2 regions of the Flavobacterium sp. XN-5 genome follow, and region 1 is predicted to be linked to the other one. Evidence: riboswitches for the same ligand, from Rfam matches in the RefSeq annotation. Region 1 holds a riboswitch; the other holds the start of a gene.

Region 1 (16,118 bases):
GAAGTGCTGGCGCCACTAATTTCCCAGCATTGATTGACATTCCCTGAAAACCAATTGCCGACATATTATGTTGACCGCAGGCATTCATACAACCGCTAATTTTTATTGTGATTTCTCTATTGTTATGGTACTGTGGATATTCAGTTTCTAGTACTCTTTCTAGCTCTACAGCAATTCCCGTACTACTTGCAATCCCAAGATTACAGGTATCTGTACCCGGACAAGCAGTAATGTCAGAAATGGTATTATAGCCTAAATTCACCATTTCTAACTTGGTTAATTCTTGGTAGAAAAATTCTAAATTTTCTTCTTTTACATTTCGAATTAAAATATCCTGACGCAAAGTAAAACGCAATTCATTGGCAGCGTAGTTCTTTATTAAGTCGGCTAATAATCTAGCTTTATCAGTGTAAAAATCTCCTAAAAGAACTTTCACGCCTATAGCTACATAACCCGCTTGTTTTTGCTGAACTACATTCGATTCTTTCCATGCTTCGAATGCAGCTCTATCTTCGATAATTACTTTTGGTGCAACAAGCAACGGCTCTGGAATAGGATTGTCAAATGCAGTGGTGTCGATTTCAAATACTTGATATGACAATGCCTTTTTCTCTGCATCAACTAATCGTAAAAACTCTTCGCTTCCGATATCTTTGATTAGAAATTTCATTCTGGCTTTAAGTCTTTTTGCTCTTTCGCCAAAACGATCAAAAATTCTCAATACTCCTTCTGTAGTTGGAATAATTTGGTTTACAGGAACAAACTCTGATAACAATTCGGCGTGATTAGGTTGTGACCCTAATCCTCCACCAAGCATTATTTTAAAACCTCTTTCCCCATTTACAATCTTTGGAATAAATCCTAAATCATGTAAATAACTCAAAGCTGTATCTTCATCTGAGGAAGAAAACGAAATTTTAAATTTTCTACCCATCTCCTGACAAACCGGATTCCTCAATAAAAATTGGAATAAGGCGTGTGCATAAGGTGACACATCAAAAGGTTCGTTGACATCGATACCAGCCGTTTCACTTGCCGTGATGTTTCGTACCGTATTACCACAGGCCTCACGTAAGGTAACATCGTCTTTTTCAAGCTCTGCCCAAAGTTGCGGCGTTCTATCTAAACTTACATAGTGAATCTGGATATCCTGACGTGTTGTGATATGCAATCTACCCGTGGAATATTCATCTGAAACTTTAGCAATACGCAATAATTGCTCGCTAGTTACTTTCCCAAACGGCAGTTTGATTCGGATCATTTGAACACCCTCTTGACGTTGCCCGTAAACACCACGCGCTAACCGCAGGCTACGAAAACGTTCATCATCAATTTTTCCTTCTTTGAATAAACGAATCTTTCTCTCTAAATCGATGATGTCTTTTTGGACAATCGGGTTTTCAATTTCTGTTCTAAAACTTTCCATGTATTTTTGCTTTTGGCTAGTAGCTTTTGGCTAGTTAGCATATAATGTTTGTTTATTTTCGTGCTAAAGGCTAAAAGCCAATTGCTTATAGCTTATCGAATAAACCCTACTCCTGCTGTTGTATTTGTTGCTGCATCGATTAAGATAAAAGCACCGTTTGATTTGTTATCGTTGTAAGCATCAAAATAAATTGCTTTGCTTAACTTAATATTTACTTCTCCTATTTCGTTAATCGCTAATTGTGACGCTTCTTTTACTCCTGAAAAATCAGTTGCAATTACATTTTTCACGCTATCAATTTTAGCCAAAACTCTGTTGGTATTGTGTTGTACAAAATATTTTGCACCAGGAACTAGTTTCTTACTGTCCATCCAACAAACTGTTGTATTGATATCTTTCTCCACTTTAGGCAATTCAGACGATTTTACAATCATATCTCCTCTAGTTACATTGATATCATTTTCTAATTCGATGGTAATTGAAGAACCTACTGAAGCTTCATCAAATTGCTTATCAAAAAAGTGAATATTAGACACTATCGATTCTGTCAAAGAAGGTAATACCGTAACTGCATCTCCAACTTTAATGTTATTCCCGTACAGTTTACCAGCATATCCTCTAAAATCGTGGTATTCTTCTGTTTTTGGGCGAATTACTGTTTGCACTGGAAAACGCGCTTGTCCTTTTTCATAAACATCAGCTGGCTCTAAAGCTTCAAGGTGTTCTAAGATAGTTTGTCCTTCGTACCATGGCATTTCACCTAATGATTCTACTACATTATCACCAGTCAAAGCACTTAACGGAATGTAACTTACGTTTTGCTCTTTGAAAGTACTTTTGGCATTTAACGCTTCAAAGTCGGCTTTAATTTTATTATAAACTTCTTCAGAATAATCTACTAAATCCATTTTATTAACGGCAACGATTACTTCTTTTACACGCAATAAATTATTGATAAAAAAGTGACGGTAGGTTTGCTCAATAACTCCTTTACGAGCATCAATTAAAATAATTGAAACTTGGGAAGTCGAAGCACCTGTAACCATGTTACGAGTATACTCAACATGCCCAGGAGTATCTGCAATGATGTAACTTTTCTTAGCCGTAGAGAAGTAAATATGAGCCACATCAATTGTGATTCCTTGTTCTCTCTCAGCAACTAATCCGTCAGTAGCCAACGAAAAATCAAGAAAATCGTAGCCTTTTTGCTTGCTACTTTTTTCAATTGCTTCTAATTTATCTGTAGTTAAGGATTGCGTATCATACAATAATCTCCCAATTAATGTACTCTTTCCGTCATCTACACTTCCTGCTGTTGCTATTTTTAAAACTTCCATTTGTTTTTTGTTTAAAGTTTAAAAGTTTACGGTTTCAAGTTTCGTTGAATGTCGCTATACAAACTTTTAAATCTGAATGTTTTTATTTTTATTTTGTATACAGATTTTAATCTGAATTATATCTTAACCTTATGAATGAAGCTGAATCTTACAATATCTCTATTAAAGTAATCAACTCCGTTTGCTCTTTCTTGAAAACTATTTAAGTAACCTAATTCTAATGCAACTGCTGGACTCACTCCTACTTGTACTGCTACATAAACCCGGTTTTGATCAAATGTGTTTTTGATAATTTTGTTTCCGCCATTAATCATTATTTCATCGGATAGTATTACTTTTAGATATTGCTTTTCTTTTTTCCAAAAAGTATAATCTCCCTGAATACGATATCTAAATCTGAGATAAAACGTAATCCCATCTTCAACCATTACTTTACTCGCATTGTGAACAAATCGTTCTTCTATCGTATACCGATGCGTCAAATTCACTTTTCCTAAAGTTTGCTTCACGGTTGCATCTTGCTGCAAACGATATTCGGGAATATGAAAACCAGTTTTAATATCAGGATCTTGTGTTGCTACTGAGAAATAAGCAAAACCTACTCCTAACTCTACCTTATCCGTTATTTTGTCTCTCACTTGAACCCGACTTACAAAGGTATTTTGCGTCACTGGATTTATAAAAACCCTATTATCAATCTCAGTATGAACAGACCATTTATTATTTAATTCCAGCTGATTGTAATATCGGGTCCAGAGTAAACTTTGTTTGTCAACGTATTTGTCTGTTTGAGCTTTTATTCCAATACTGAAAAGAAACAAACACAAAAACATTTTCAAGAACTTCATTCTAAAAGTACCCTTGTTGTTTTCTTTTTTCCATCGCTGCCTCAGAACGTTTATCATCAATTCTAGCACCTCTTTCAGATATAGTTGACAATCTAATTTCGCCTACAACCTCTGATATTGTTGCTGCGTAAGAATCAACTGCTGCTGTACAACTCATATCTCCAACAGTTCTAAAACGAACAATTCTTTCTTCAATTTCTTCGTTTTCTTCTTGGTAAACAAAAGGAGAATGTGACCATATCATTCCGTCTCTCAAGAAAACTTTACGTTTATGTGAAAAATATATTGATGGAATTTCGATTTGCTCTTCTTCGATATAGCTCCATACATCTAATTCAGTCCAGTTTGAAATGGGAAAAACACGTACGTTTTGTCCGTTTTCAATCTTCCCGTTTAACAGATCGAATAACTCCGGACGTTGGTTTTTTTCATCCCATTGACCAAAATCATCACGAACAGAGAAAATACGCTCTTTAGCTCTTGCTTTTTCTTCATCTCTGCGCGCACCACCAATACAAGCATCAAACTTAAATTCTTCGATAGCATCTAAAAGCGTTGTTGTCTGCAAGCTGTTTCTACTCGAATATTTTCCTGTTTCCTCAACCACTTTTCCTTCGTCGATGGCATCTTGCACATTTCGAACAATTAGCTCTAATCCTAATTCTTTAACCAATCGATCTCTGAATTCAATTGTTTCAGGAAAATTATGACCTGTATCTACATGTAATAATGGAAAAGGAATTTTAGCTGGGAAGAATGCTTTTTGTGCTAAACGAACCAATGTAATTGAATCTTTTCCACCAGAAAAAAGCAGTACTGGCTTGTCAAATTGAGAAATTACTTCTCTAAAAATGTATATCGCTTCGCTTTCTAAAGCATTTGTTTTTAATATCGTACTCATTGTTTTTTATTTTATCCTCCCCCAACCCCCTCCTTCGGAGGGGGAGAGAAAACGGAGTTATATTCGTTTTTAAATTTTAATTCGAACCTCTATCTACGTATTTCGAACTTTATTTCCCATGTAAGCCACACTCCTTATGACTTGATTCCCACCACCATCTTCCGGCTCTAATATCTTCCCCTTCTGAAATAGCTCTAGTGCAAGGCGCACAACCTATACTTACAAACCCCTGTTTATGCAAAGCATTTTGTGGCACATTGTTTTTTTCTAAATAATCTTCAACTTCTTTCAAAGTCCACTTTAATAAGGGATTGAATTTTATTATTTCGAACTTGGAATCATATTCAAAAAGATGTAAATCATTTCTATTTTCTGACTGTTCAGCACGAAGACCAGTAATCCAAACTGAATTCCCTTTTAAGGCTTTCGTTAATGGAGCTACTTTTCGAATAAAACAACACTCTTTTCTATTATCAACCGATTCATAAAAACTATTCGGTCCTTTCTCGTTTAATAAATTTTCAACCGCACTCGCTTCGGGAAAATATACCTTTATAGGTATTTTATACTTCTTCTTCGTTTTATGAAAAACATCGTAGGTTTCTTGAAATAACCGACCTGTATCTAAAGTGAAGATGTTAATTGACAAATCTGATGTGGCAATTAATGCCGTTATAACTTGATCTTCCTGCCCAAATGAAGTCGAAAAAACCACCTTATCTTTATATTGGTTTGCTAAAAAAGCTAAGGTTTCTTCGATTGAGAAGTTTTGTGTCTTTTCGATTAATGTTTGTACTATTGTTGAACTCATTTTATTTTATTTATCAAAAAAATCTATTACCCTATCGGTTTAGTAGATTATATCGCAAAAGTAATACTTATTTCCAAAGTACAAAACAAAAAATGATTTTTTTATTCTATCAGACTCAATTCCTTAAGTACTCAAATAAAGCATATTACAATTACAGATACTGTTATTTATTAAATTCTTAAACAAACAAATCTCTTTTATTATATTCCTAAAAAAAGCAACAACATTCTATCAAATATTTATTTCTTCAATTATTTTTCACATAGTCTATCATCCCGATAGGATAATTATAAAATAGTTATTATTTTTGTCCAAAATATTTTTTTATGGATTTCCAAGTTGGATTAGTCATTGCGGGTTTAGCCGTTGGTTTTATAGTAGGATTAACAGGTGTAGGAGGTGGTTCATTAATGACTCCTATTTTACTATGGTTTGGAATTCCTCCAACAACTGCTGTTGGAACAGATTTACTGTATGCCGCATTTACTAAAATGGGTGGTATATATGTGCATCATAAAAAAAAGAATATCAATTGGACAATTACAGCTTGGCTTTCTTTAGGTAGTGTCCCAGCGGCATTAGTAACCTTATGGATTTTACATAGTATAAAAACAGATATTACTGCAATAAATACCGTCATAAAATACAGTTTAGGATGGGCATTACTTATGACATCTATCGCAGTTTTATTTAAAAAGAAGCTTTTGAACTTCTCTCAAAAACATTCAGGAGACAAATTCCACAGTGAGAGTAAGACACAAAACTTGTTAACCGTAGCTATAGGAATTCTATTAGGCGCTACTGTAACATTAACATCTATTGGAGCTGGAGCGTTAGGAACTGTTACCTTATTTTTCTTATACCCACTTTTAGCAACGCCAAAATTAGTTGGTACCGAAATCGCGCATGCTGTACCTTTAACTCTAGTCGCTGGTTTAGGACACGCAACTATGGGAAATTTAGATTTAGAACTGCTAGGACAGTTACTATTGGGTTCACTTCCTGGAATATACGTTGGAAGCATGATGAGTGGAAAAGTTCCTGATTTATACCTTAGAAATGCAATTGCAATTATGTTATTTTTCGTGGGATATAAACTGGTGTTCTAAGTCGACATACTTCTAATACAAAAGCCCCATTCATTGTGATTATTCAATGAATGGGGCTTTTTCTTGTAAATTGTTCTCTTCGTTAAACATTCTAAAATGCAATATCGGCCAGAGAGTTATTTTCTAATATCATCAAGGTATTATCTCGAACCTCGGTCATTAATTTACGTACTGCACACGCAGCTTCGTCAGTACAATCATCGCATTTTTCATAAAAGTTATGACTTGCGCAAGGTAGCAAGGCAATTGGCCCCTCTAGAATGCGATAGACTTTGGCCATATTAATTTCTTTTGGGTCTTTAATTAAATAATAACCACCGCCCTTTCCTTTTTTCGCACCTAAAAAACCGGAATTTCGCAAAAGCAATAAAATACTTTCCAAAAACTTAACCGAAATATTTTCGCTTTTTGCAATATCAGCAATGGCAACTGGTGTTTGATCTTCTTGGCGTGCCAAAAATGTCAATGCCTTAATTCCGTATTTTGTTTTCTTTGAAAGCATTTATAGTGATTTGTGATTCTTTGTCGAAGTCTAAATTATTAAAACCAAATCTACAATCTAAAATCGTTAATCACAAATCTAAAATTTAAGACAATGCTTGCTCTAAGTCAGCTATTACATCTTTAACGGTTTCTAATCCCACAGAAACACGTACTAAACCATCTGTAATACTTACTGCTAGACGCTCTTCAACAGATAATTTACTATGAGTTGTTGATGCTGGATGTGTAACAATCGTTCTGGTATCTCCTAAATTTGGCGAAAGCGAACATAATTTTATTTTATCTAAAAAGTTACGCCCTGCTTCTAGTCCGCCTTTTATTTCAAAAGCTACAATGTTGCCACCTAATTTCATTTGTTTTTGGGCAATTTCATATTGCGGATGGGATTTCAAGAATGGATACTTGACCTTATTAACATTAGGATGCTGTTCTAAAAACTCAGCCACTTTTAAAGCATTCTCACAATGTCTATCTAATCGAATCGCTAAAGTTTCTAAACTTTTCGATAAAACCCAAGCATTAAACGGAGACAAAGAAGGACCTGTAAGTCGGGAAAATAAATAGATTTTATGAATCAATTCAGGATCACCAACAGTTACTCCGCCTAAAACTCGTCCCTGGCCGTCCATTAACTTTGTAGCAGAATGCACCACCAAATGCGCTCCCCATTTTATAGGTTGCTGCAAATAAGGAGTTGCAAAACAGTTATCGATTACTAAAATCAAATTGTGCTTTTTGGCAATATTACCAAGCAATTCTAAATCTATAATATCAACGGCTGGATTCGTAGGTGATTCCGCAAAAAGAATCTTTGTATCAGCTGTGATGAAACTTTCAATAGTTTCGGGTTTGTTAATATCAAAATACGATGTTTGAATATTCCACTTTGGAAAATAATTAACAAACAAGGAATGTGTCGCTCCAAAAACACTACTGGAAGAAACAATATGATCGCCAGATTTCAATAATGCAGCTAAGGTTGAATACACGGCAGCCATTCCTGAAGCAAAAGCAAAACCAGCAGTTGCCCCTTCCATCTTGCACACTTTTTCCACAAACTCGTTAGTGTTCGGATTACTGTATCGACTATAAATATTTCTATCTTTCTCTTCGGCAAATGAGGCACGCATATCCTCAGCGTCTTCAAATACAAAACTAGAAGTTAAGTATAATGGCACGGAGTGCTCTAAATATTGGGTACGTTCTAATTGGGTACGGATGGCTTCGGTTTCAAAACCAAATTCTTCTTCGTTCATTTTATATTTTGTTTAAAGTTTAAGGTTTAAAGTCGTTGGAACTATTAAATTCAACTCACAGTTTTTCTTAAACAACTAATTTTACTTTTAATTTTTAGCTAATTCCACACCATTCAAAACTACCTTATAATGTATGGTTGCTGTAGGTTCTAATGTTTTAGAAACCGAACAGTATTTATCGAAAGACAATTGTGCGGCTTTTGCTGCCTTGTCTTCTTTTATATTTCCTTCTAAGTAAAAAACCAAGTAAATATCTTTAAACGGTTTTGCTTCGCCTACTTGAACACGTTCTCCTTCAACCTCAGCTTTGAAAGAAGTGATTTCTTGGCGTTGTTTCTTTAGAATCGAAATCATATCAATCGCGCTGCAGCCAGCAACTCCCATCAAAACTAATTCCATCGGACTTGGACCTTGATCATCACCACCAAATTCTGGTCGGCTGTCTACGTTAACTATGTGTCCACGTTCGTTTTTCAATTCGAAATGGAAGTTGTCATTTACTCTGTTTAATGTAATTTTCATAATGTATTTTTTGAACGTTGATCACGTTATTTTTGGACGCGGATGCCGCAGATTTAAAAACGATTGCAACGGATTTTTATTTATTTTATTGAATACTAAAAAACTGACCACTGATCATTTTTCTACCCTCTATCAGACAGCCTCAAAATATCTCCAAAAACTCCTCTGGCAGTAACGGCAGAACCGGCTCCAGCTCCTTGAATTACGATTGGGCGATCTCCATAAGATTCAGTATATATTTCGAAGAAAGAATCAGAACCTTTCAAACCACCTAAAGCAGTATCCGAAGGTACGGAAACTAGTTTTACTTCTAGAATTCCTTTGTCATGTTGTAAATCTCCTGATAGTTCCCCTATGTATCGCAACACGTGATTTGGTTTTTGCTCGCTTTTTATTTTATCGTAAATAGAATCAAATTCTTTTAGCTTCGTTAGGAAATCAGTAGCACTTCCTTCGCGTAAATGCTCTGGAATTAAATTCTGAATATCAACTTCCTCAAACTCGTTTTGCAAGTCTAATTCTCTAGCTAAAATCAGTAATTTTCGACCCACATCATTCCCACATAAATCCTCTCTTGGATCTGGTTCTGTGAATCCGCTATCAATTGCTTCTTTTAATATTTCGCTAAACGGAACATCCTTCGAAGAGAAATGATTAAATAAATAACTTAATGTTCCGGAGAAAACTCCTTTTATTTTGGTGATATTTTCACCAGAAAGATGTAGTAATTTAATAGTATCAATTAACGGCAATCCCGCTCCCACATTAGTTTCATACAAATAATTCTTTTGATTTTTCTCTAAGACACTTCTCAATTCTTTATAAAAACCATAACTCAATGTATTAGCTACTTTATTTGACGAAATTAAATCAAAACTACTATCAACCAGCGGAATGTAATTTTCTACAAAAGTTGCAGATGCGGTATTATCAATAGCTATCAAATTCTCTAAATGATTCTCGTTTGCATAAGCGATAATATCATTTAAAGTGTAACTAACTCCATCCGTTTCAAGCTCTTTTTTCCAGTTTGCATTGATTCCGCTTTTATTAAGCAATACTTTTTTAGAATTGGCAATAGCAAAAACATTAAGCTTTATGTCTTTTCGTTTTTCGATGGAAGCCGCCGACTCTAATATTTGGTTAATTAAAGTTCCTCCCACTAATCCATGTCCGAAAATGGCAATGTTTATTTTCTTGGCTACGCCAAAAATCTCTCCGTGAATAACATTTAATGCTTTATAAAGTTCCGTTTTTTTGACAACTAAACTTACATTTTTACCGGTTACAGTATTGTTGAAAAGAATAGGCACAATTTTGTTTTTTATCAATGCCGTGTAAGGCTTATGAAACGTACTTAAATCTTGTCCAATAATCGAAATCACAGATACATTATCTACAACAGTAATCTTGTTGACATCCTTAGAATAGAAATCGTTTTCAAATTCTTTCTCTAATTCGATCATGGCTTTTGTCGCTTTATCAGCCGCAACAACTAACCCGATTCCTCTTTCAGAAGATCCTTGAGATATGATACTTACACTAATATCATTATCGCCCATAACTTTAAAAATTCGAGCATCAACACCCGTTTTCCCTAATAATCCTCTGCCTTCCAGATTTACTAAAGAGACATTTTCTAATATTGAAAGAGTCTTAATTCCCGCAGCATCAGAGTTAGCAGTGATTAAAGTTCCATTATTTTCATGATTAAAAGTATTCAGAATTCGAAGTGGAATATTTTTTTCTAATAATGGAATTATGGTTTTGGCATGTAAAATATTTGCTCCAAAATTAGCTATTTCATTTGCTTCATTATAAGACAAAGTCTCAATCTTTTTAGCATCTAAAACCAATTCAGGATTGGCAGTGTAGATTCCGTTAACATGAGTGAAGTTTTGTAATTCCTCCGCATTAATATAATTTGCAACTAGCGATGCGCTATAATTACTTCCGTTTCTACCCAAAGTCGTGGTCTCGTGTTTATCATTCGAACCAATAAAACCAGTAATTACCAAAACAACATCTTTGTTATCTTTAAAAATTTGGATGATATTCTTCTTCGAAACAGCGTCTAAAGGTTGTGCGTTACCAAAGTTGGAGTCCGTTATAATTAATTCTCTGGTATCTGCTAGTTTTGCAGGAATACCTCTTTCATTCAATAAAAACACCAATAATTTAGCCGAAAGTACTTCGCCATGCGCTAAAATCTGATCTTGAATCTTCACACTATAATCCCCAATCAAGCTAACACCTTCAAAAAGTTTATCTAATTTATCAAATTCAGTCGAAAAATCAACTGCATCAAAACCATCTTTTTGATAGGTTTTAAAACTTTCTAAAAGTGGTTTGTAATTTCCGCTTTTGGCTGCAATAGTTAGAATATCATCTAGCTCATCCGTTGCTTTTCCTCTTGCCGAAACTACTACTGCAATTTTCTCTTCTCTCTTTATTTTACCCTCAATAATATCCAAAACGGTATTAATCCCTTCACCATTTGCTAAAGATTTACCGCCAAATTTTACTATTTTCATCTGTTTTTTATTTTTGAAAACAACTTCTAATAAATTGTCTAATTGTTCGTATTCCATCAAAAAGGCATCGTGCCCGTGCTGTGAGTCTATCTCACTATAGAATACATTATTTTTAAATTTTTTAATCTCATTGTAAGTTTCTCTATTCTCCTTTGCTGTAAAAAACAAATCCGAATTAATTCCAATTATGTATATATTGGCATCCACTCTTGAAATAACGGTCTCAATAGACTCGTGATTCCGAGTGATATCGATCGTTTTTAAAAGTTGGTTCATCATTTTATATGCCGAAAGCTGAAACCTTTTTTCTAATTTTTCTCCATGATAATTCAACCAACTTTCCACCTGAAACGTTTCTAGTTGTACGTTGATGTCTCTATTAAATTTCTCTTTGAAAGATTCTGGCGTGCGGTAACATAACATGGCGTGAATACGCGCATCTTCAATAGGTTTTATTGAATTATTTAGGATTTTCTCTTGCAAATAACAATTAGCAATCAACCAGTCAGTCGCTTTCCAATCTGTAGCAATGGGAATAAAGTTTTGAGCCAATTTAGGCTCTAATGCCAAAATTTCCCAAGCAATTCCTCCACCAACAGAACCGCCGATGAGCGCGAATAAAGTATCAATCTTTAAAACCCGAAGGCCTTCGATGAAAATCCTAGCGATATCTCTTGCTATAAAATCTCTGTAATTTTCGATAGTAGCCGAATTGAAACCATTACCTGGCACATCAAAAGCGACAATAGTATATTTTCTGGTGTCAATGGTTTTATCTACTCCCACTATATCATTCCACCATCCAGATTCACCAATTACTTGTGAGTTCCCGGTCAAAGCATGATTAATTAAAATAATGGGAGCGGTATGCAATGGAGCGCCAAAAACCTGAAAACTTAAGTTTAGGGTAGCATAAAAAGCACCATTATGTGTGGTGAAGTTTTGTAGGGTTATATTTGTTAGTTTATTTTCCAATTTCAAATCTTTAATGATTTTTGATTTGTATTTGGAAATATTAGAAAGAAAAAACTAGGTAAATACTAGAAAAATTCTTGTTGTTATCTTTCCACGTTTGGCGTGGTAGAATGCAGCACCTTCTTCGATAAATCGAAGGGTTGCTAAGGCTTCACTGGGTCTAATCCCTCGTCCTTTCTTTATAACATTTCAATACGTTTGTGAACTTAATACTGCAAATTAACTACATATTTTTATAACAACCAAACTTTTATGATTCTGATTATTAGCTAAAAATATTTTTAACAAAAAAAACGCAAGAGCTCGCTGAATCAAACAATTCAGAAATTCCTCGCGTGTAAAAAACTATATTGAATAACTTTCAATTAAATAAAAAGTGTATCATTTTCTTTTGAATACATCAAAAGTTGTAATGAGTTGACAACATTTTTAGCTTTTTCTCCGTTTGCAATATTCATCCCTAATCTTGGGTTGATTAGTTCATCGATTGCAATTATATTGTTCCTGCTTTTTTTGCTTCTTATGTTTCTAAGAAATCCCCATACTCTTGAAAGTTTGTTTGTTGCACTCATGATATCTGTATTTAAGTTGTTTGTTTTCTATTATTTTCTCAAAAATCACTATAAAAAAAATCCTTTTGGAAAAAATACCAAAAGGATTAAAGTCATAAAAACTTATACTTTTAGTATCAACAGACCTTCTCGCAAAACATTGCGACAAGGATCTGAATCTTTTTATTTGAAAATATCTTCATTAGCTTTTTCTATTGTGAAATAAAACTTTTTTTAAAAATAAAAGCCTCCCAATTATCTTGGGAGGCTCTTGCTATATTATATTTTTATATAATTTTAATGCAATTACAAGCTCCCGAATTTCTTCGATGCGACTAAAAATTGTTTATAAATATTTAAATTCATTTTTGGTATTTTTCTTCAACAAATATCTCATTTAATTCTATAATTTCCAAATGATTCACATTGATTTAACGATAATTTCATGTGACAAATTGAAAAAATGGTCAATATTAACGTTTGCCACTATTTATATCCAAAAATCATCTTTAGAATTAAATAAAACTTTAAAAATGATCTAACTACAATGAATCAAAAACAGCTTTTAGATCCGCCTTTAAATCTTCAATATCCTCTAACCCGACAGAAAGACGAATTAAATCTTTAGAAACTCCAGAAGTTAATTGCTGCTCTTCTGACAATTGTTGATGCGTTGTGCTAGATGGATGAATAATTAATGATTTTGTATCACCAATATTTGCTAAAAGCGAAAACAATTTTGTGTCATCCGCTACTTTTTTAGCAGCATCAAAACCTCCTTTCAAACCAAAGGTCACTAATCCGTTTTGTCCTTTTGGTAAATACTCTTGTGCTAAATTATAATACTTGCTTGATTTCAATCCTGGATAATTCACCCAAGATACTTGATCTTGCGACTCTAACCATTGCGCTAAAGCCAATCCGTTTTCACTGTGCTTTTTCACACGAATAGATAAGGTTTCTAACCCTTGAATAATTTGGAAAGCATTGAAAGGACTCAAAGCCGCTCCATAATCACGCAATCCTTCGATTCTAACTTTTGCTATATAAGCCGCAGCACCTAACGCATCATGATAAACTAAACCATGGTAACCCGGATTAGGTTCTGTGAATTCAGGAAAACGACCACTACTCCAATCGAAAGTTCCAGCATCAATTATAGCACCACCTAATGAGGTTCCATTACCAGAGATATATTTAGTTAGTGAATGAATTACAATATTTGCTCCATGCGCAATAGGGTTTAACAAAGCAGGTGAAGCAACCGTATTATCAACTACAAACGGCACTTTTAAAGTTTTAGCTACTGCCGCTATCGCTTTTAAGTCCAATACATCTAGTTTAGGATTACCTAAACTTTCTACAAAAATCACTTTGGTATTGTCATTGGCAGCTTTTGCAAAATTTTGCGCATCCGAAGGATCTACGAATGTAGTTGTAATACCTAATCTTGGCAAAGTAGCATTTAGTAGATTGAATGTCCCACCGTACAAACTACTTGAAGCTACAATGTGATCTCCCGTTTTTAACATGGTCAATAAACCTGTTGCAATTGCTGCTGTTCCAGATGCGGTAACAATTGCCGCGATTCCTCCTTCAAGAGCCGCTAAGCGTTGTTCTAAAATATCATTTGTTGGATTATTTAATCTCGTGTAAATAAAACCTGCTTCGGTTAATCCAAATAGATTAGCCGCATGCTCTGAATTATCAAACACATAAGATGATGTTTGGTAAATAGGTACTGCTCTTGTCCCTGCGTGTTTTGTTACATCATGTCCAGCATGTAAGGCATTCGTTTCAAATTTAAATGTGCTCATAATTTTAGTTTTTTAGTTTTATTCTTTTTTATTAAATGAAAAACCCTTTCAGACAGCTATCCAAAAGGGTTTTAAGTTGTATTATAAACTTATACTTTCGGAATCACCTGAAACAAACACACATCATGACTTTTGCACAAATCATTGATTTGGCAACACGTTTATTGATTTGCATAAAATTAAGGTTGATCATTTTTGAATTATTATTTATTATTTAAAAAAATATCTTTGTTCAATTTCAAAAAAAAAAAAAGCTTCCCTTTTTGAGGAAAGCTTTTGCTATATTTAAGATTTAAAATTAAAGCAATAGACTACCCCAGGAATTATCCTGCATGGCTTTCATCTTATTACAAACATTTAAACTCATTCTATTTCTTTTTTTGTTGAAACAAATTTCCTCACAATAATTCATATATCCTAATATATTTTAAAAAATAACAAATAAAAAACATTCTGTTAAAATACCAATAATCAAATATTTCTAATAAAATTCAATCTTATTTTCAATAAAAATTGAATTTCGTCTTTGAATCCTAATTGTTTGTTTTATTTTTAAAACACCTTTCAAATTATATAAACAATATATCATTCTCTTGAGAATACATTTGAAGCAACAATAAGTTTGAAGCACTTTTGGAACCAACAATTTTCGTTTTTTTGGCTTGAATCCTTGGATGAACTATTCTATTTTTTGGCTCGCCCTTCGCCTCGTTTTTTGTCGTAAATTGAAAATTCGACTCTACCGCAGTTGTTTTTAAAGTTTCCATGACACTAATTTTTACTCGTTTTATTTTTCCTTTTAATCTTAATCCGTTATCAGAATTTTAACTGCAGTTATTTTTATTTTCAATAGTTTTCAAAAAGCTTTATCTTTTCTTACGAACAGTAAAAAACAAGAATACTATTTATTTTCGCATGGGAACGTCCTACTAATTCATTTTTCAATGGATTCTCAAAAGTTCTAAAATCACTTAAAAAAAGCGTTAACAACCTTCATATTAATTTTAACCACTCTTCTTACTTGTCGCTCGCTTAACATTTTTTTATTGTACGCTTTAAGAAGCCTTTTTTTAACCGCTTCCCATTTTTCTTTCATATACGGATATAAGGACAATGAACGTAAATCTCCATTTTGAGCCATTAAATAGTGCTTATTATATTCTTTAACGTAATTATTATAGTCGTCTAAACACATATCCCATTTAGAATTTCCAACATTGTGTTTTGCAGTTCCTGTATTTTCCATTACTAAAAACTTTTCGTTTGCGCTCATGATAAAATATTTTATGGTTAATAATTAGTCTTTCTATATCCTAACGTCCATTTGTTGTGCCTAACATTTGGAAGATTTTAACAAATTTAACAAACTGCAGGTAATGAATTAAACTTAGTCGATTAACCGTCATAATATCAGTTAGCTAACATTTTTATCAAATAATAATTCAGAAAAAAGCCGCAAAAAATATTGTATCGAAACAACCTTACCAACAATGCTAAAGTAATCTTATGAATCCAGAGGAAAATAAA
Region 2 (16,118 bases), on a different contig from region 1:
AACAAAATTAAATCAAATTGGTGTTTCTGTATCAATTCAAATCCTTGGAGTCCATCAGAAGCACTCGTTATTTGGTAGCCTTCCTCCTCTAAACCTTGTTGAAGAAATTGTACAATACCCGCTTCATCTTCCACTATTAAAATATGCATATTCTTGTTTTTTATTCCAATAAAAATTTAAAACCTAAAGAACCAATATTTGCTGAAAGGCCATCACTTCGAGTGTAATGATTCAATCGTAAATCTATTGATTTTAATCCTAAAACAAAGATTTTAGCTCGAGTAAAAATATCAGTATAAGTGAAACCTAAACCATATTGACTGCTGTCGAATTTTGATAAGTCATAATCCGAAGTATAATATTTCTCTGTTGAAAGATGTTTTTCATAGGGAGCAAAATAATCTGAAGCCGTTTGCGTATAATAACGGAACATGGGATAAGCAGTGAAACTGGCGCTGATTTTAATAGGTAACTCAATTGATGCTGTATGCGCTTGAATACCCCAATTGTCTTGATAATATCTATAATAGGTTCTGGCAACGACGAATTCATTGATATAAAAATTGAGTCGTGCTCCTATCGGAATTTTAAAATGGGTACTCGGTAGTCGCTCTTTGTCATCGGCTAATTGATATACTCCTCTATTTTCTGAAGTGGTATATACTGGAATATATTGTGATTGCCCTATGTAATAATTTGCTTTATCAGCAAAATAGACTCGTTGATAAGGAGTTCCTAATAATCCTTCCTGCTGCAAAACATCCATAAAAATAGACATTTGAATCTTCTTTGTCAGTATTTGAGAGAATGAAAAGGAAGCCGAGTACGAATTTCTGTTTGACTTATCGTAAGGTTTAAATGCCGATGGCAAATACCCATTTGATGTAGCACCGTTTTGATCTAAAATGCTAACCCCTACCAAATATCCTTGATTTTGAAAATTTGCACCGTACTGCGCATATTCATGAAGCTCTGTTGGATATATCGGTCTCCACTGGTCTAAATAAGCATTGGCTTTTATGCTTATCTCGGTGTTTTTCTCATTAAACAACTTGGTAAACCCTCCTCCAAAGCCAATGGAAGTATAATCATACTCATTCGAAAAAGAAACATCAGCACTCCAAATGTTATTTCTATTATCCGAATTATGACTGTAATTTGCACTAACAGACGCCAATTGATCGCTCTTTGAAGCTCCCGATGAAGCTTGCCAAGGAGTGCCATACGTATTAGTCGCAGCGGCATTTTTTCCAATTGCCGTTTTATCATCATATCCAGCTCCAGAAGCCCCCGTTGCATTAAACGGATTAATATTGCTTGAAGAGGCAGAAGTATAAGCCGAAATCCCTACATCAAAAGTTAAGACATCATCCTCATTTAGCGGAACGGCCACTACAATATTTGAAGCTATATCAGATAGTTTTTCTGAACCTATTCCACCGCTAACGGCAGAATGCGTACCATCCTGATTGTAGTAACTTAGTAATAAATCCACTTCGGTATTTTCTAAAACTCTCTTTTTAAAAGTGGTCGTTGAATCTTTAACTTGGGCAACAACAGCCATGTTTATTAACAAAGCCATCGCAAATATTATTTTTTTCATCTTGCTATATTAATTACAACCACATCCACCACCTGTTTTTCCGCCATTGGCACCTGCTGCAGCCTCACGATATACCTGAAAAGTGGTTTCGTATTTCTCAGACGGTTTTGCCGCTAACTTCATATCAGGATCGTTAATGTATAATTTATCATATTCCTTAACTGCAACACAAGATTGTAGGGTAACCAAAACGATTATAAAAAGAGCTAATCTATTCATTGTTGAATTTTTTTAAATCTATATTTTTTGATGCAAATATTTTTCCCTTATCATCGACATATATGCATCCTACTCCCGGTAATTGATTGACTAAATCTAATCCTACGTCTACTCCCATTACAAAAACACCCGTTGCTAACGCATCAGCAAACTCTGTTGATTTTGCAAAAACCGAAACGCTAATCACTCCTGAAGCAGGATAACCAGTTCTGGTATCAATGATATGTGAATATCGTATTCCGTTAAAAGTCACGTATTTCTCATAACTTCCTGAAGTCTCTACAGCGCTGTCTTCCAGCGGAAAAGTGGCGAAAATTTTGTCCTTATTTAACGGATTTTTAATTCCCACTTTCCATTTTTCTCCATTGAGCTGTTTTCCCCAGGTGTTGATATCCCCGGATATATTTACGATTCCAGCAATCACACCTTTCGAAATAAGTAATGCTTTTATTTTATCAGCAATGAATCCCTGACCAATTCCGCCCAATCCTAATTTCATTCCTTTATTTTTAAGGAAAATTGTATTGTTCCCAGCGTCTAGAATTATATTTTTATAACCCACCTTCTCCACCGATTTTTTAATTTCCTCCGGTGTAGGCATTTTGGTCATACTGCCATCAAATTTCCAGATTTTATCCATAGAGGCATAACTAATATCAAAAGCTCCTGAGGTTAATTCAGATACTTTTATCGAGCGTTCCACTAAATCAAATACTTCTTGAGGCACTTTAACTGGTTTTATTCCAGCATTTCTATTGACGTCAGAAATTGGCGTAGTCGAGATCCAGTCTGAGATTAAGTTCTCAATGCGAGACACTTCGGCAACAGCCATGTCAATATAAGCATCGGCTTCCGAAATGTCTTTGGCTTCAACAATCATTTCAAACGGACTACCCAACATAGACAATGTTCTTTTTTGGGTGACTTGTCCAGAGACCACGACACCAACAAATAAGAATAAAATTAAATATAGCTGTCGCTTCATCATCCCTTTATAAATGAGTTAAGTAGTTGGATATATTCTGTAGGAGTTACGTTTTTGTAACTGGTCTTACCCAATACTTTTCCGTTAAAATCCAAAATAACAACTAAGGGAAAAATACCGTCTTTATTATACATTTCAGCCAAACCTTCATTTTGTTTTTTAAGATCAGCCTCCAGTTGATTTTGTTTTTTCTTAGGAAAATCAGCACGCTCTAATACTAAATTAGTTGCAGCATATTCCTTGAATTCTGCAGATTGCCAAATGTTCTTATCTAATTTTATGCATGGTGCACACCAGTCTGATCCTGAAAACACTAATAAAATTGGCTTCTTTTGACTAACAGCTTCTTTTTTAACGAGTTCAAAATTTGTTTTCCAATCTTGAGAATACCCTATACTTATCACAAAAAGGAACACTATTACCATCGCTTTTTTCATTATCATTATCATTTTACTTTTAAATCGATTATTATTAACTCCTTCAAAACCAATTTGTAGGCGGTCTTTTCTCAACACTACCTAATCTTCATCAAATGTAACTCTAAATCAAAATCAATATTGTTAAAAAAATCTCATCTTAAGTGAAAATTAAGAATGATTGCCCTCATAATTGAACGATTTATAAATCTAAATACCTTAATTTGTAAAAAAAACATGTCATTCTATAAAAAATTATCCCCTTTTTATAATCTTATTTTTTTCTATGTAACAGTTAGTTTCATACTAAGAATCATACTGCTCTTCCATCCCATCACTGATACCTTGTTTATTTGGACAGATGCCTTAAAGATTTTTATCTTTGGTTTCGTTTCTGATATTTTTGTTTTTATACTCGCCAGCGGCTTCTTATGGTTGTATTTGATTTTTATATCTAATGGGAAATACCTAAAACCCTACGGCTACATTGTCTTTGGACTATTTATAACCTTATTTCTTTACATAGCTTCAGGAAAATCAATTCTGAATGAATATGGCGGCGCATTACCAAAGATTGGTCTTATATTCGTTGGGATAAAAACGTTTTTATTTGGACTTTTACTTTTTGCACCAAAACACCGTGACAAAATTAGATATTGGCTTTTTGCCTTCGTTATGTTTTTATTTGTTGTTTTGATATTACAAAATGCGATTAGTGAATACTTTTTCTGGAATGAATTTGGAGTAAAATACAATTTCATTGCGGTTAATTATTTGGTTTACACTAATGAGGTAATTGGAAATATTATGGAGTCCTATCCAGTAATTCCTTTGTTTTCGGGACTTTTTATAATAGCGGGGATCGTTACTTATTTTATACTAAAAGGATCCCGAAGTTATATAGAAAGTATTCCTACATTTGTTGAGAAAATTAAAATATCAGGAATCTACTTTGTTTTGTTTGGTCTTTCGTTATTGGCGATTCCGTTTTTGGCAACTAAAGAAAATTCTCAGAATATTTTTTCAAATGAATTACAATCCAATGGAATCTATAAATTTTATTTGGCTTTTATGAATAGTGAATTGGACTATTTTAAATTCTATAAAACACTGCCCGAAAAAGAAGTTTATGCCTTGCTAGGTCAGCAAATTCCTGGCCTTACTGGAGAATCTACTTTAAGAGAAATTAAAAGTACCGCTGCCGAGAACCATAAAAATGTAGTTTTAATCACTATCGAAAGTTACAGTGCCGATTTCATGAAAACCTATGGCAACGATAAAAATATCACGCCATTCTTAGATAGCTTAGCCACACAAAGTTTACTTTTTACTAATTTTTATGCTTCGGGAAATAGAACCGTTCGCGGTTTAGAAGCAGTAACTTTATGTATTCCTCCTACTGCTGGAGAAAGTGTTGTAAAAAGACAAGACAATAAAGATAAATTCTCAACAGCAAGTGTTTTTAAGGCGAAAGGATATAGTGCGAAATACCTATACGGCGGAGATGCTTTCTTTGACAATATGGAAGATTTCTTTTCAGGAAATGGTTACGATATCGTAGATAAGAAAACACTGCTGCCACAAGAAATTACTTTTTCTAATGTATGGGGTGTTTGTGATGAAGACATGGCTAACAAAGCTATTAGAGTCATGAATGAAGAAGCTAGAACAGGAAAGCCGTTCTTCAACCATTGGATGACGGTAAGTAACCATAGGCCTTTTACCTATCCAAACAATAAAATTGATATTCCAGGTGATGTAAAATCACGTGAAGGTGGAGTTAAATATACAGATTATGCACTAAACAAATTTTTTACAATGGCCAAAAAACAGCCTTGGTTTACTAATACTGTTTTCGTCATTGTATCAGATCATTGTGCATCCAGCGCAGGAAAAACCGAACTACCAGTTGATAAATACCGAATTCCAGCGATGATCTACAGTCCTGGATTTATTCAGCCACAGCGTTACACCAACTTGATGTCGCAAATAGACCTTATGCCAACGTTGTTTGGGCTTTTAAATTTTAACTACCAAAGTAAATTCTTTGGTCAAGATGTTTTAAAGTCAGATTACAGACCAAGAGCGTTGATTGGGACGTATCAAGATTTAGGAATGATAAAAGACAATGTCTTAACCATCATTTCACCGAAGCAAGAAGTAAAACAATTTGAATTGACTTTATTGCCGAAAGCTGGAGTTGAGCCTGATTTCCAAATTTATTACGATCAAAAACCTTTGAAAAAAGAAAGAACTGATTTAGTACACGAAACAATCTCTTACTATCAAGTAGCTTCGGATATTTTGAAGAAGAAGAAATACCAGAAATAACTAAATCCAATAAATAAAAAAGCCTGTGAAATCATTTTTCACAGGCTTTTTTATATCCAACTGGATGATTTTTATTCGGCATCCTTTTCAATTTCAAGACCAAAAAGGTCTCCTTTTTTAAAGAGTTTACTATCCTTTTTATAGGCTTTAGCATTACGCTTAGTAAGCGCTTCAGAATCTAATTTGCTTAAATCCGGTTTTCCTGCATTAACCCAGGCCGTATACCAGAAACTAGCAGTTACAGTAATCGCTTTCTTCATTTGGCTTTCGACCATTCCGTTTAAGGCAGTATGAAATTTAGCAGCATATTCGTTTGTATATCTTGCGCTGTTGTATTTGTTTTTCACCACATTTCCTTCTGCATCCGTCACAAATATTTGATTTGCGCCTAATGTTGTTCTAAGACCTTTATCGGCTGCCAAAAGAGGAGCAACTAAACTGTGAGTATCACTAATCATGTCCCAGGTTGCTTTATTCACATCTTCATAATAATGTGCAGGAGCTACTGTAAATTTGTAATCTTTAACAAATAATTCAGGTAATCTGCTTTCCCACAAAGAGTGAATTCCTTTCTGATCCGTCAATTGTCCGTCGTGATTGTCAGAAGTGTGTAATGGCATATGCGCATCGGCGATATAATGTCCTAAATCGGCAGCAATAAATAAGATTTCTGATTTTCGTTTGTCCTTGAATGCTTGTGTTAATTTAGCCATCATATCTTGGATATGCCAAGGTAATGTTCCGTTTTTAGCTAAAAATTTGTCGTCATATTTCTTTTTGGCTTCAGCCATAGACTGTGGAAAACTATCAACACTACCAAAATTTTCCATATCAAAATAATGTCTCGGGGTCTCCGCCTTATCTTGCAAAATATACTTTCTTAAGTCTGGAACAGTAGATTCGTGGGTTATAAAATCAATATGGTTGTAAAAGAAAACCTGAAGCGGTTTTGGCAAAGCCATCACAGCTGCTTTATTAATTCTTTCATGTCCGACGAATCCCCACGATAAGGTTAGAAATCCAATGAATATTGCAGTTAGCAACAGTATTGTACGCTTAAATTTAATTTTTATCATTACATTTATTTTTTTGAAGTACAAATGTATTTGTTTTTCAGACGATTTGAAAATATCTGCTTTAAGATTACGTAAATTAAGAAATAACTTATATCTAACTATGTTTCGCCACCAAGGAAAAAACCGAACTTTTATCCATAATTTACGTTTGGCCACGCTTTTATCATTCGTTGCAGGAATCGTCAATATTACTGGGGTATTGGCAATAAAAACCTTGACAACAAATGTTACGGGGCATTTTGCATACTTTGCAGAAGAGATCTTTAAGCAGAACTATACCGCCGCAATTACATTTTTTTTTTTACTCTTTTTTTCTTAGCTGGCGCTTTTATATCAAATTTTTTAGCTGAATTAGTAGCCGTAAAACATCCAAATCTATCACATGTGATTCCGATATCACTGGAGATACTAATTTTGGTTTTAGTTGGTTTTTTTGGAGTAAAAGGCGATTTATCAACGATTTCGGGAAAATGTATCGCTTTTTCATTGCTTTTTTCAATGGGAGTACAAAATTCCTTAGTAACGCAAATATCAAACTCAATTGTAAGAACAACCCATTTAACGGGACTTTTTACTGATTTAGGAATCGAATTATCGCAATTGTTTTTTTACAAAAAAGCAAACGAAAGAAAAAGATTGAAGACTAGTATTTATCTGCGATTATCAATCATTGTCTTCTTTTTTATAGGTTGTATCTCAGGTGGATTTTTGTATACTTTCTTCGAAATAAAAAATCTTTTTGTCGCTGCTTTTTTCCTTTTAATAGCACTTATGTATGATTATCTCCGATTACAATTCTTTGTCATCAAAAGAAAAAAATTCACTCGTATTCCTAATTAAAATAAATAATTGAAAATAATGCTGCTGTGGCAATAAAAATCCAAAGTAAAATACCTTGAAATAACGGTTTCAAACCAACAGATTTTAGCACATTGAAGTTTAATCCAGCTCCAATTAAGAATAAAGTAAGTGTTAATCCAATTTTTGCAAGTGAAACCAAGCTAGGAGCGACAAGTGCAGTTTGAGGAATATAGGTATTTAGTAACATTGCTAAAATAAACAATCCAATAAAATACGGTATTTTGACCTTGCTAGACTTGTTTTTAAATAAAACTGCTGTAAGCAAGGCGACTGGAATAATCCATAATGCTCTGGCGAGTTTTACCGTAGTTGCAATTTGTAAGGCTTCTGGTCCATATTTATTAGCAGCACCCACGACGGAACTTGTGTCATGAATTGCTATCGCGCACCATAAACCAAACTCTTGTTGTGAGAGATCCAACCAGTGCCCGATTGCGGGAAATAAAAACAGCGCGATCGAATTCAAAATAAATATAACTCCTAAAGCCACCGATGTCTGTTTATCATCTGATTTTAGCACTGGTGCAATCGCTGCAATGGCACTTCCACCACAAATAGCAGTTCCGCAAGAAATTAAATGAGCCGTTTTCTTTTCGATTTTGAACCATTTTCCAATAAAAAAACCTAAAATTAAAGTGCAAAATATAGAAGCTACTGTAAATATAAAACCTTCTTTTCCAGCAGATAGTGCACTGTTTACATTCATACCGAAGCCGAGTCCAATAACCGAAACTTGCAACAAGATATTAGTTGCTTTGTGATTTAATTCTAAAAATGGATGACCTGATAAGTTAGCGACAACTAAACCCAATAATAAAGCAATTGGCGGAGAAATAGTACCTGTAAGACACAGGACGATTAATATCCCAAAGATAATTTTCTGAAGTCTAGGATTAAGGTTAAGAAAAGTAGCACTGTTATTATTAATTATGGATTGCGTTTTCACAATAAATTTATTTAATTATTACCATACAAAGGTCAGCAGTTTATATGACTTTCACTAAGCATAATTAACAATCTCCTATAACTTCAGGTTATAATGTCTTGAAATTTTTTTAATAAACAAGTCTGAAAGAGCGTCGGTTTTTCCTTGTAAACTAATGATGTAAAAAAAACGTTCCATTACTAAATTATCGACATCAAGAATCACTAGTTCGTTGTTTTTCAGTTCGTTTTGAATTGCATGAATCGAAATAAACGCAACGCAATCAGAGTTCATTAAATACGACTTAATGCTTTCGGTACTTCCCAATTGCATTTCGACAGTTAACTCAGACATCTTAATTTTTAAAGGTTTTAAAGCATGTTCTATCACTTCCAATGTCCCTGAGCCTTGCTCACGCAATAAAAATCGCAATTGCAGTAGATCGTGCTTTGTAATTTCATCTTTGTTGACCAATGTATTTGTACTGTTACATACAAGTACCAATTCGTCTTTCAAAAACGGAATATATTTAATTCCTTTATTTTTTGATTGCCCTTCTACAATCCCAATTTCAATTTCTTTGTTCAATAAGGCACTTTCAATTTGTTCTGTGTTTCCATTTCGCAAATTGAAGTTGATTCCCTGCATTTCTTGATGAAAACGGGCTAATATAGGCGGAATAATATATTGAGAAATTGTTGTACTCGCTCCTATTCGCAGCATTCCACGTTGCTCATTTATTAGCGCACCCATTTCAAAATCGATTTCACGGTAGATTTCAAAAATAATTTTGGTGTATTTTAATAATTTTTCTCCCGCTGCAGTCAAGGAAATTTTGGATCCCGTTCGGTCAAAAAGTTTAATTTTATACGATTCTTCTAGTTCTTGTATGTGCTTGCTTACTGCTGGTTGTGTTATAAATAGCGCTACTGACGCCTTTGTAAAACTCAGTCTGGTCGCGACCGTGTAAAATACTTTTAATCTGAAATCCATTGTAGTATGGTGTTATTTATAACATGCCGTTGTATTTCCTAACAAACCATTCCGTTGCTAATAGTGAGACTATTAAAATCAACAATATAACCCAATCAATCAATGGTGATCTGGTTGTCTTGTTTTTTTCTATCGCCTTAAAATTTTCATCTTCTAAAAGTGATTTGATCAATACCGCCACCTGGTCCGGAGAATATGCTTTGCCTTGTGTTAGGGTTGCCAGCTGATTCAATTTTTCCACATCGGGATTAACAAATTGTTTTTCCCTATCGAAATCCAAAATTTCAAAACGGCTGGAATAACTAGTATTTGAATTCAACTCTTTTACGGTAAAAATATAATTCCCTGCAGCAAGTCCGTCTAGATTGACTTTATAGAATGCATTTCCTTTTAATAAATCGTAGTTTTTTGTTTGCTTCGTCTCTGTATTTGTTACGATTATGGTCAAACGGGCTTTGTCGTCAAATTCATAGTTTTTATTGAAATACTGAGCTGTGATTTCAATCGCGTCTCCAGAATTATAAAAACTTTCATGATTAACAACCAATGCTCTTTTAGAACTGCTTGACGCCAAATATTGCATTGTCTTATCTATAAAGACATCAAATTTTGAGAAGGACTGCGTGTCAACATGACTTTGTAAGCGCCATTTCCAAATATTTTCTCCCAATAGAAAGGCGTCACGTTTTCCTTTGTTTTCAGCATAAAGCAGTAATGGAGAATTGGTTTCCATACTTCTAATTTTTGAGGAAAGTAAAAAATCAGCATTTCCTTTCGCTGTAATCGTACCAAATGCATTTTCCAATGGTGGGAAATTTTCGAAACCAATATTATCAATGGCAAACAAATTAAATTGCGGGTTAAAGCTCGCCAAATAATTCTCTTTTTGATAGCTCATTTTAAATACTAAGTTACTTTGTTCTTGATTTAAAAATGAAAAATCAGTACTCGTTCCAGTGATGATAAAGCTACTTATTCCTGCTGATTTATTTTCTTCGAAAACAGATTTAAAAGCAGCAGTTGGTTGATACAAAATCAATACATTATAATCTTTTAATGAATTGATAGCTTTTGGATTAACAATAGTTACTTTACGCTGCGCATTAGATTCAATACTGCGTTTTAAAGCGCCTATATCAGGATGATTTATCGCTGTTATTAGTGCAATATTTGTCTTTTGATCGATTACTTCGATAGCAAAATTCTTAGTGTTATTGTAACTGTTCTTCTCTTTTTCTGGACCACTAATTGTTGCTTTGAATATTTGGGAACCAATTTTATTTGCAGCTAAAAGGACATTTATCACGGCCGTTTTTTTCGAAGAAGAAAAAGAAATACTTTGTTTTACTACAACTGAATTTCCTTCCGAAATAGTAAAATTAGCTACTATGTTTTTGTTACCTGAATAATTCAAAAACACTTCTACTGGAAATTTATTCTTATAAAACGCATATTTATTGACATTGATATGGCCAATTTTTAGATCAACTACCTCAGTTGTATCTCCTAAGACGATAGGATAAACTTTATTTCTAGGATCAAAACTATAGACATAATCATTCCCAGAAGTCTGGTTTCCGTCAGTTAGGAGAATTGTTGGGAATCTACTATTTCTATTAATACTTTTTAATTCTTTAGAAATCCCACCCAGATTGGTCTGCGTTCCTTTAAAATCAAATTGCTCCGAAGGTTCAAACTCGGCATCAAAACGATACGATTGTATGTCAAACTTCTCTTTCAAGGCTGCGTTCGTTGCTATTCTGGTATAAGCTTCTACTGTTTTTTTATTGGCATCTAATGCCATGATAGAACTTGAATTATCTACAACAATCGCTAAAGGTGGTTTTATAATTTCAAGCGTATTCCTGGTAATTATAGGATTAATCAAAAGCAACATAATACCGAACAAACTTAAAAAACGCAAAAAAGCCAAAAACAAATTCAGTTTTGATTTGTTTTTGGCTTTATAAAAATATTGAAAAAATGATAAACAACCAGCTACTAATAATGATAAAAACAATAATAGTATAGTGGTTGTAGTCATATTTTAGTATTATTTAATCATCAATTATAAGTTATTTGTACTGATACTGAAAACTGAATACCGATCACTATTTTTTAAGTAAGCATTCCTCCGTCAACATTCATGACTTGACCCGTAATATAGGCGCTCAAATCTGATGCAAGAAAAAGACATGCATTAGCAACATCTTCAGTAGTACCACCTCTTTTCAAAGGAATTCCGTCTCTCCATCCTTGAACTACATCATCATTCAATTTTGCAGTCATCTCCGTTTCAATAAATCCAGGTGCAATCGCATTACAACGAATATTGCGCGAACCTAATTCTAGAGCTACCGATTTTGTAAATCCAATAACACCAGCTTTAGAAGCGGCGTAGTTGGTTTGACCCGCATTACCTTTCACTCCCACTACACTACTCATATTAATTATTGATCCAGCGCGTTTTTTCAAGAATGTTCTTTGAATCGCTTTTGTCATATTAAAAACAGATTTCAAATTGACATCAATAACTTGGTCAAAATCTTCTTCAGACATACGCATTAAAAGGTTGTCTTTAGTGATTCCAGCGTTGTTGATTAAAATATCTACAGTTCCAAATTCAGCTAGTACGGCATCCACCATAGTTTGTGCTTCATTAAAATCAGCAGCGTTTGATTGGTATCCTTTGGCTTTAATTCCAAGTGCGTTCAATTCATTTTCTAATGCTAAAGCCGACTCAACAGATGAACTATACGTAAAAGCAACATTTGCTCCGTGTTTTGCAAAAACTTCAGCGATTCCTTTTCCTATCCCGCGACTTGCGCCTGTTATAATGGCTACTTTTCCTTCTAGTAATTTCATATTATAAAATAAGTTTAATATTTATTTGAAGCTATTCCTGCTATCCACTGCAATCTTTCATGTTTTTAAGAAAAAACATAAAAGGATTTTCGTTGCTATCAGGGCTAAAAACGAATTGTCAAATATAGAGTAATTCCTTTCTTAAAAAAAATTTCAAATTCAATAAAATTGCGTCATTACAGCAATTTATACTTTCAAAAACTTTTTCATCCATTTATCGCAATGTGAGCTATAAATTGCAAATAAAGTAAATGCGAATAAAAACAAATGATACCAAGCATTACTGATTAAATCAAAGAAGTCTAACTTCCCTGTTGCAAAACTTAAAATCAACAAAACCTGAGCACCGTATGGTAAAATACCCTGAACAATACAGGAGAAAATATCTAAAATAGTGGCTGTTTTTTTAGGGTCTAAATGATATTCGTCGTTTATTTCCTTAGCAATAGGCCCAGTAATTACAATCGATACTGTATTATTGGCTATTGCCAAATTAGCAAATCCAACTAGCGCACCAACTCCTGCCTGCGCTGATTTTTTACTTTTGATACGGCTTTTAATTTGGTATAATAAAAAATCAATTCCACCTGCTTTATCCACCAAAGCAGCTAAACCTCCCGTAAGCATTGACAATAAAAAAATATCAGTCATAGAAGTAAAACCTTCGTATATTTTTTGGATAAACTCCATAAATGTAAAAGAACCGCTAAAAAAACCGATGATACCCGCTAGAATTGTACCAATAAGCAAGGTGGAAAACACATTTAATCCTACCAAGGCCAGAACAATTACTAATAGGTATGGAATGATTGGAAGCCATTCAAAACTTGCTTTAGGCAGCTCAACAGCAACAATATCTGAATTTAAACCTAGGTAAAAGAATAAAATTATAGTAATTACCGCGGCTGGAAGTGCAATAAATAAATTGACTTTAAACTTGTCTTTCAGTTTACATCCTAAAGATTGAGTTGCCGCAATAGTAGTATCTGAAATCATGGACAGATTATCTCCAAACATGGAACCACCCAATAAAGCACCTGAAATTAAAGGCAATGAAGCGCCACTTTTATCTGCTAATGTCACCGCTATTGGTCCTATTGCTACAATCGCACCCACAGAAGTTCCGGAAGCAGTTGATAAAAACCCAGCAATTAAGAATATTCCTAATGGAAAATAAGCCACATCGATAGTACTGATTCCTAAATTTACGACAGCATCGACACCACCCATCGCTTTACTAACCACCGCAAATGCTCCCGCAAGTAAATAAATCAAACACATAGTCATGATTTTACTTTCGCCACAACCTGCAATTAAAGTCGCTACTTTTTCGTCTGTGGAGGACTTGAATAGTAAAAAGGCAGCAATAATCCCTACTATTACCGCAATTGGAGATGGAAATGCATAAAAATCATCCAATACAATTCCGGCACCTAGAAAAGTAAAAATAAAAACAAACAGGGGAATCAAAGCGTACGGGTTTCCTCTTTTATTCGAAAAAATAGTCATAAAATTAATTTTAATATGAATTAAATATGACGAAAAACAAAAGCTAAAAAATGGGAATTAAACAACATTTTTTCCAAAGGATTTGGCTTATCGTTTTAGCACCTTGCTCGTTGTTGCAGGTTGCTATCTCATAAAGAGATTCGTGATAACGGCTGCAAATGTAATAAATTCATGAGATTTAAACGATAAAATCTGATAATTTTTTATAAAAAAAAGCCTTACCGAAGTAAAGCTCTTTTATAATAACATAGGTTGAAATGTTTTAGAATGCTACATTCCATCTTGGTAATCTACCGTTTTCATCTAAGAAGTTCTGTAAAATTTGTGCTTCTACAGCAGTTGGAATTCCTTTAGTTTTATCATTGAATGTTTCATACCACACTACTTCTAACAAACTAATATCTTCTTTAGACATTTGCGCTGGCCAAGAATATTTTCTTCCTGTTTTTGCAAATTGATGTCCTTCAACAATCTTTTCTTTTAAGCCACCATTTTTTATTTTCAAAGAGCCATCATTTTGTACTGTTCCAGTAGAACCTACCATGATTAACTCTTTCTCTTCTCCTACTGCATATACCAAAAACACACCACTTCCTTCTGAAGCATTACAAACTTGTTCTAAGCTGTCGTCTGTAGCAAATGAAAATGAGTCGCTAATCTTGAATTTTTTTAATTCCTTATACATATTATTTATTTTTATTTTATTTGGCTTTCACAAAAAAATACCCCACAATAAGTAAGGATTACTACAACCATATGTTTTATTTATTAAATGAAAAGGCTAAAAATGACCTCTTTTAATAAAGTGCAAAGATATTCTTTAATTCTATTTTATAATAAAAAAGCCCCACAAATGTGAGGCTTATTCTATTTTAGTTTAAAATAGCAAACTATCCTAAAACTTCTTTTACTTTTTTACCAATTTCAGCTGGAGAATCTACCACGTGGATTCCGCATGCTCTCATGATTTCTTTCTTAGCTTCTGCTGTATCATCAGTTCCACCTACAATAGCACCTGCGTGACCCATTGTACGACCAGCTGGAGCGGTAACTCCTGCAATAAATCCTACTACTGGTTTACGGTTACCATCAGCTTTAATCCATTTAGCAGCATCAGCTTCTAATTGTCCCCCTATTTCACCTATCATTACGATACATTCTGTTTCTGGGTCATTCATTAACAATTCAACTGCTTCTTTTGTAGTAGTTCCAATGATTGGATCTCCACCAATACCAATTGCTGTAGTAATTCCTAAACCTTGTTTTACTACTTGGTCAGCCGCTTCATACGTTAATGTTCCTGATTTAGAAACAATACCTACAGTTCCTTTTTTGAAAACAAAACCTGGCATAATACCAACTTTAGCTTCACCTGGAGTAATAACTCCTGGACAGTTAGGCCCTATCAATCTTGCGTTTCTTTCTTTAACATAAGCATTTGCTTTGATCATATCAGCTACAGGAATTCCTTCTGTAATAGCGATAATCACTTTTATTCCTGCATCAGCAGCTTCCATTATTGCATCAGCAGCAAAAGCGGGTGGCACAAAAATAATAGTAGTATCAGCACCTGCTTGTTCTACAGCGTCTTTTACTGTATTAAAAACAGGACGATCTAAATGAGTTGAGCCTCCTTTTCCTGGAGTAACACCACCTACAACGTTTGTTCCGTACTCAATCATTTGAGAAGCATGGAAAGTTCCTTCGCTTCCTGTAAATCCTTGAACAATTATTTTGGAATCTTTATTAACTAAAACACTCATGATATATATTTTATGTGATTTTTAAAAATTGTGATGCAAAAGTAAGGTTTTGAAAATTATTTGTGGCCATTTATTAACAAAATAAATTATGCTAATTGACTCATTTGGTGGCCTCGAAATAATTTATTGTCTTTTATTTGCCAAATCGATATGAAATGTGCCATTAACATCTCTTCTCTAGGGTTTTCTATTGTTTTAACAAAATGAGAATAGCGCACGGTAATCATATCATTTTCTTCAATAATATGACTTATTCTAATCTTCGATCGAACAAATGCGCGACCTAATTCTTCAGACAGATTTATTAAAGCATCGTAGTTAAGCTGTACAAAACCCGTACTGTTATTCCAATCTACCAGAATGTCTGCGTGCAAATATTCCTTCAGCACTGCACTATCAATAAGAGCATCTGATTTATAAAAACTTTGAACGAGTTCCTTTGCTGTCATATTATTTTAATTTATTTAAAATTTCTGGAATTTTCTTAATATTAGCCAGTTGTTTTAATTTTTCTCGTGATTCTTCTATTGGTGTACCAAAATAGGACTTTCCACCTTCAACAGATTTTGTGA

The links. A riboswitch is a leader RNA that binds a small molecule or an ion and turns the genes downstream of it on or off. The one in region 1 is predicted to bind S-adenosylmethionine.
Region 2: another riboswitch for S-adenosylmethionine. It lies ahead of FQU23_RS05670 (Na+/H+ antiporter NhaC family protein); the one in region 1 lies ahead of thrA (bifunctional aspartate kinase/homoserine dehydrogenase I).

The regions. Positions count from the first base shown of each region.
Region 1 covers NZ_VOGZ02000009.1:49,062-65,179, forward strand. The annotation lists gene FQU23_RS13860 (nitrite/sulfite reductase) at 1-1,426, opposite strand, end outside; gene FQU23_RS13865 (sulfate adenylyltransferase subunit 1) at 1,519-2,763, opposite strand; gene FQU23_RS13870 (DUF2490 domain-containing protein) at 2,880-3,611, opposite strand; gene cysD (sulfate adenylyltransferase subunit CysD) at 3,613-4,512, opposite strand; gene FQU23_RS13880 (phosphoadenylyl-sulfate reductase) at 4,622-5,323, opposite strand; gene FQU23_RS13885 (sulfite exporter TauE/SafE family protein) at 5,650-6,432, shown strand; gene FQU23_RS13890 (RrF2 family transcriptional regulator) at 6,524-6,934, opposite strand; gene FQU23_RS13895 (trans-sulfuration enzyme family protein) at 7,020-8,192, opposite strand; gene FQU23_RS13900 (OsmC family protein) at 8,280-8,714, opposite strand; gene thrA (bifunctional aspartate kinase/homoserine dehydrogenase I) at 8,837-12,223, opposite strand; SAM riboswitch class I at 12,304-12,411, opposite strand; gene FQU23_RS13910 (hypothetical protein) at 12,589-12,795, opposite strand; gene FQU23_RS13915 (O-acetylhomoserine aminocarboxypropyltransferase/cysteine synthase family protein) at 13,317-14,591, opposite strand; gene FQU23_RS13920 (hypothetical protein) at 15,161-15,358, opposite strand; gene FQU23_RS13925 (hypothetical protein) at 15,559-15,864, opposite strand.
Region 2 covers NZ_VOGZ02000002.1:74,582-90,699, forward strand. The annotation lists gene FQU23_RS05610 (response regulator transcription factor) at 1-149, opposite strand, end outside; gene FQU23_RS05615 (DUF3570 domain-containing protein) at 161-1,603, opposite strand; gene FQU23_RS05620 (DUF4266 domain-containing protein) at 1,613-1,822, opposite strand; gene FQU23_RS05625 (FAD:protein FMN transferase) at 1,815-2,807, opposite strand; gene FQU23_RS05630 (thioredoxin family protein) at 2,807-3,244, opposite strand; gene FQU23_RS05635 (alkaline phosphatase family protein) at 3,461-5,554, shown strand; gene FQU23_RS05640 (zinc dependent phospholipase C family protein) at 5,626-6,630, opposite strand; gene FQU23_RS05645 (YoaK family protein) at 6,961-7,470, shown strand; gene FQU23_RS05650 (YeiH family protein) at 7,463-8,368, opposite strand; gene FQU23_RS05655 (LysR family transcriptional regulator) at 8,513-9,409, opposite strand; gene FQU23_RS05660 (hypothetical protein) at 9,426-11,453, opposite strand; gene fabG (3-oxoacyl-[acyl-carrier-protein] reductase) at 11,528-12,274, opposite strand; gene FQU23_RS05670 (Na+/H+ antiporter NhaC family protein) at 12,461-13,783, opposite strand; SAM-I-IV-variant riboswitch at 13,841-13,937, opposite strand; gene FQU23_RS05675 (hypothetical protein) at 14,046-14,468, opposite strand; gene sucD (succinate--CoA ligase subunit alpha) at 14,674-15,546, opposite strand; gene FQU23_RS05685 (nuclear transport factor 2 family protein) at 15,633-15,995, opposite strand; gene FQU23_RS05690 (UDP-3-O-(3-hydroxymyristoyl)glucosamine N-acyltransferase) at 15,997-16,118, opposite strand, start outside.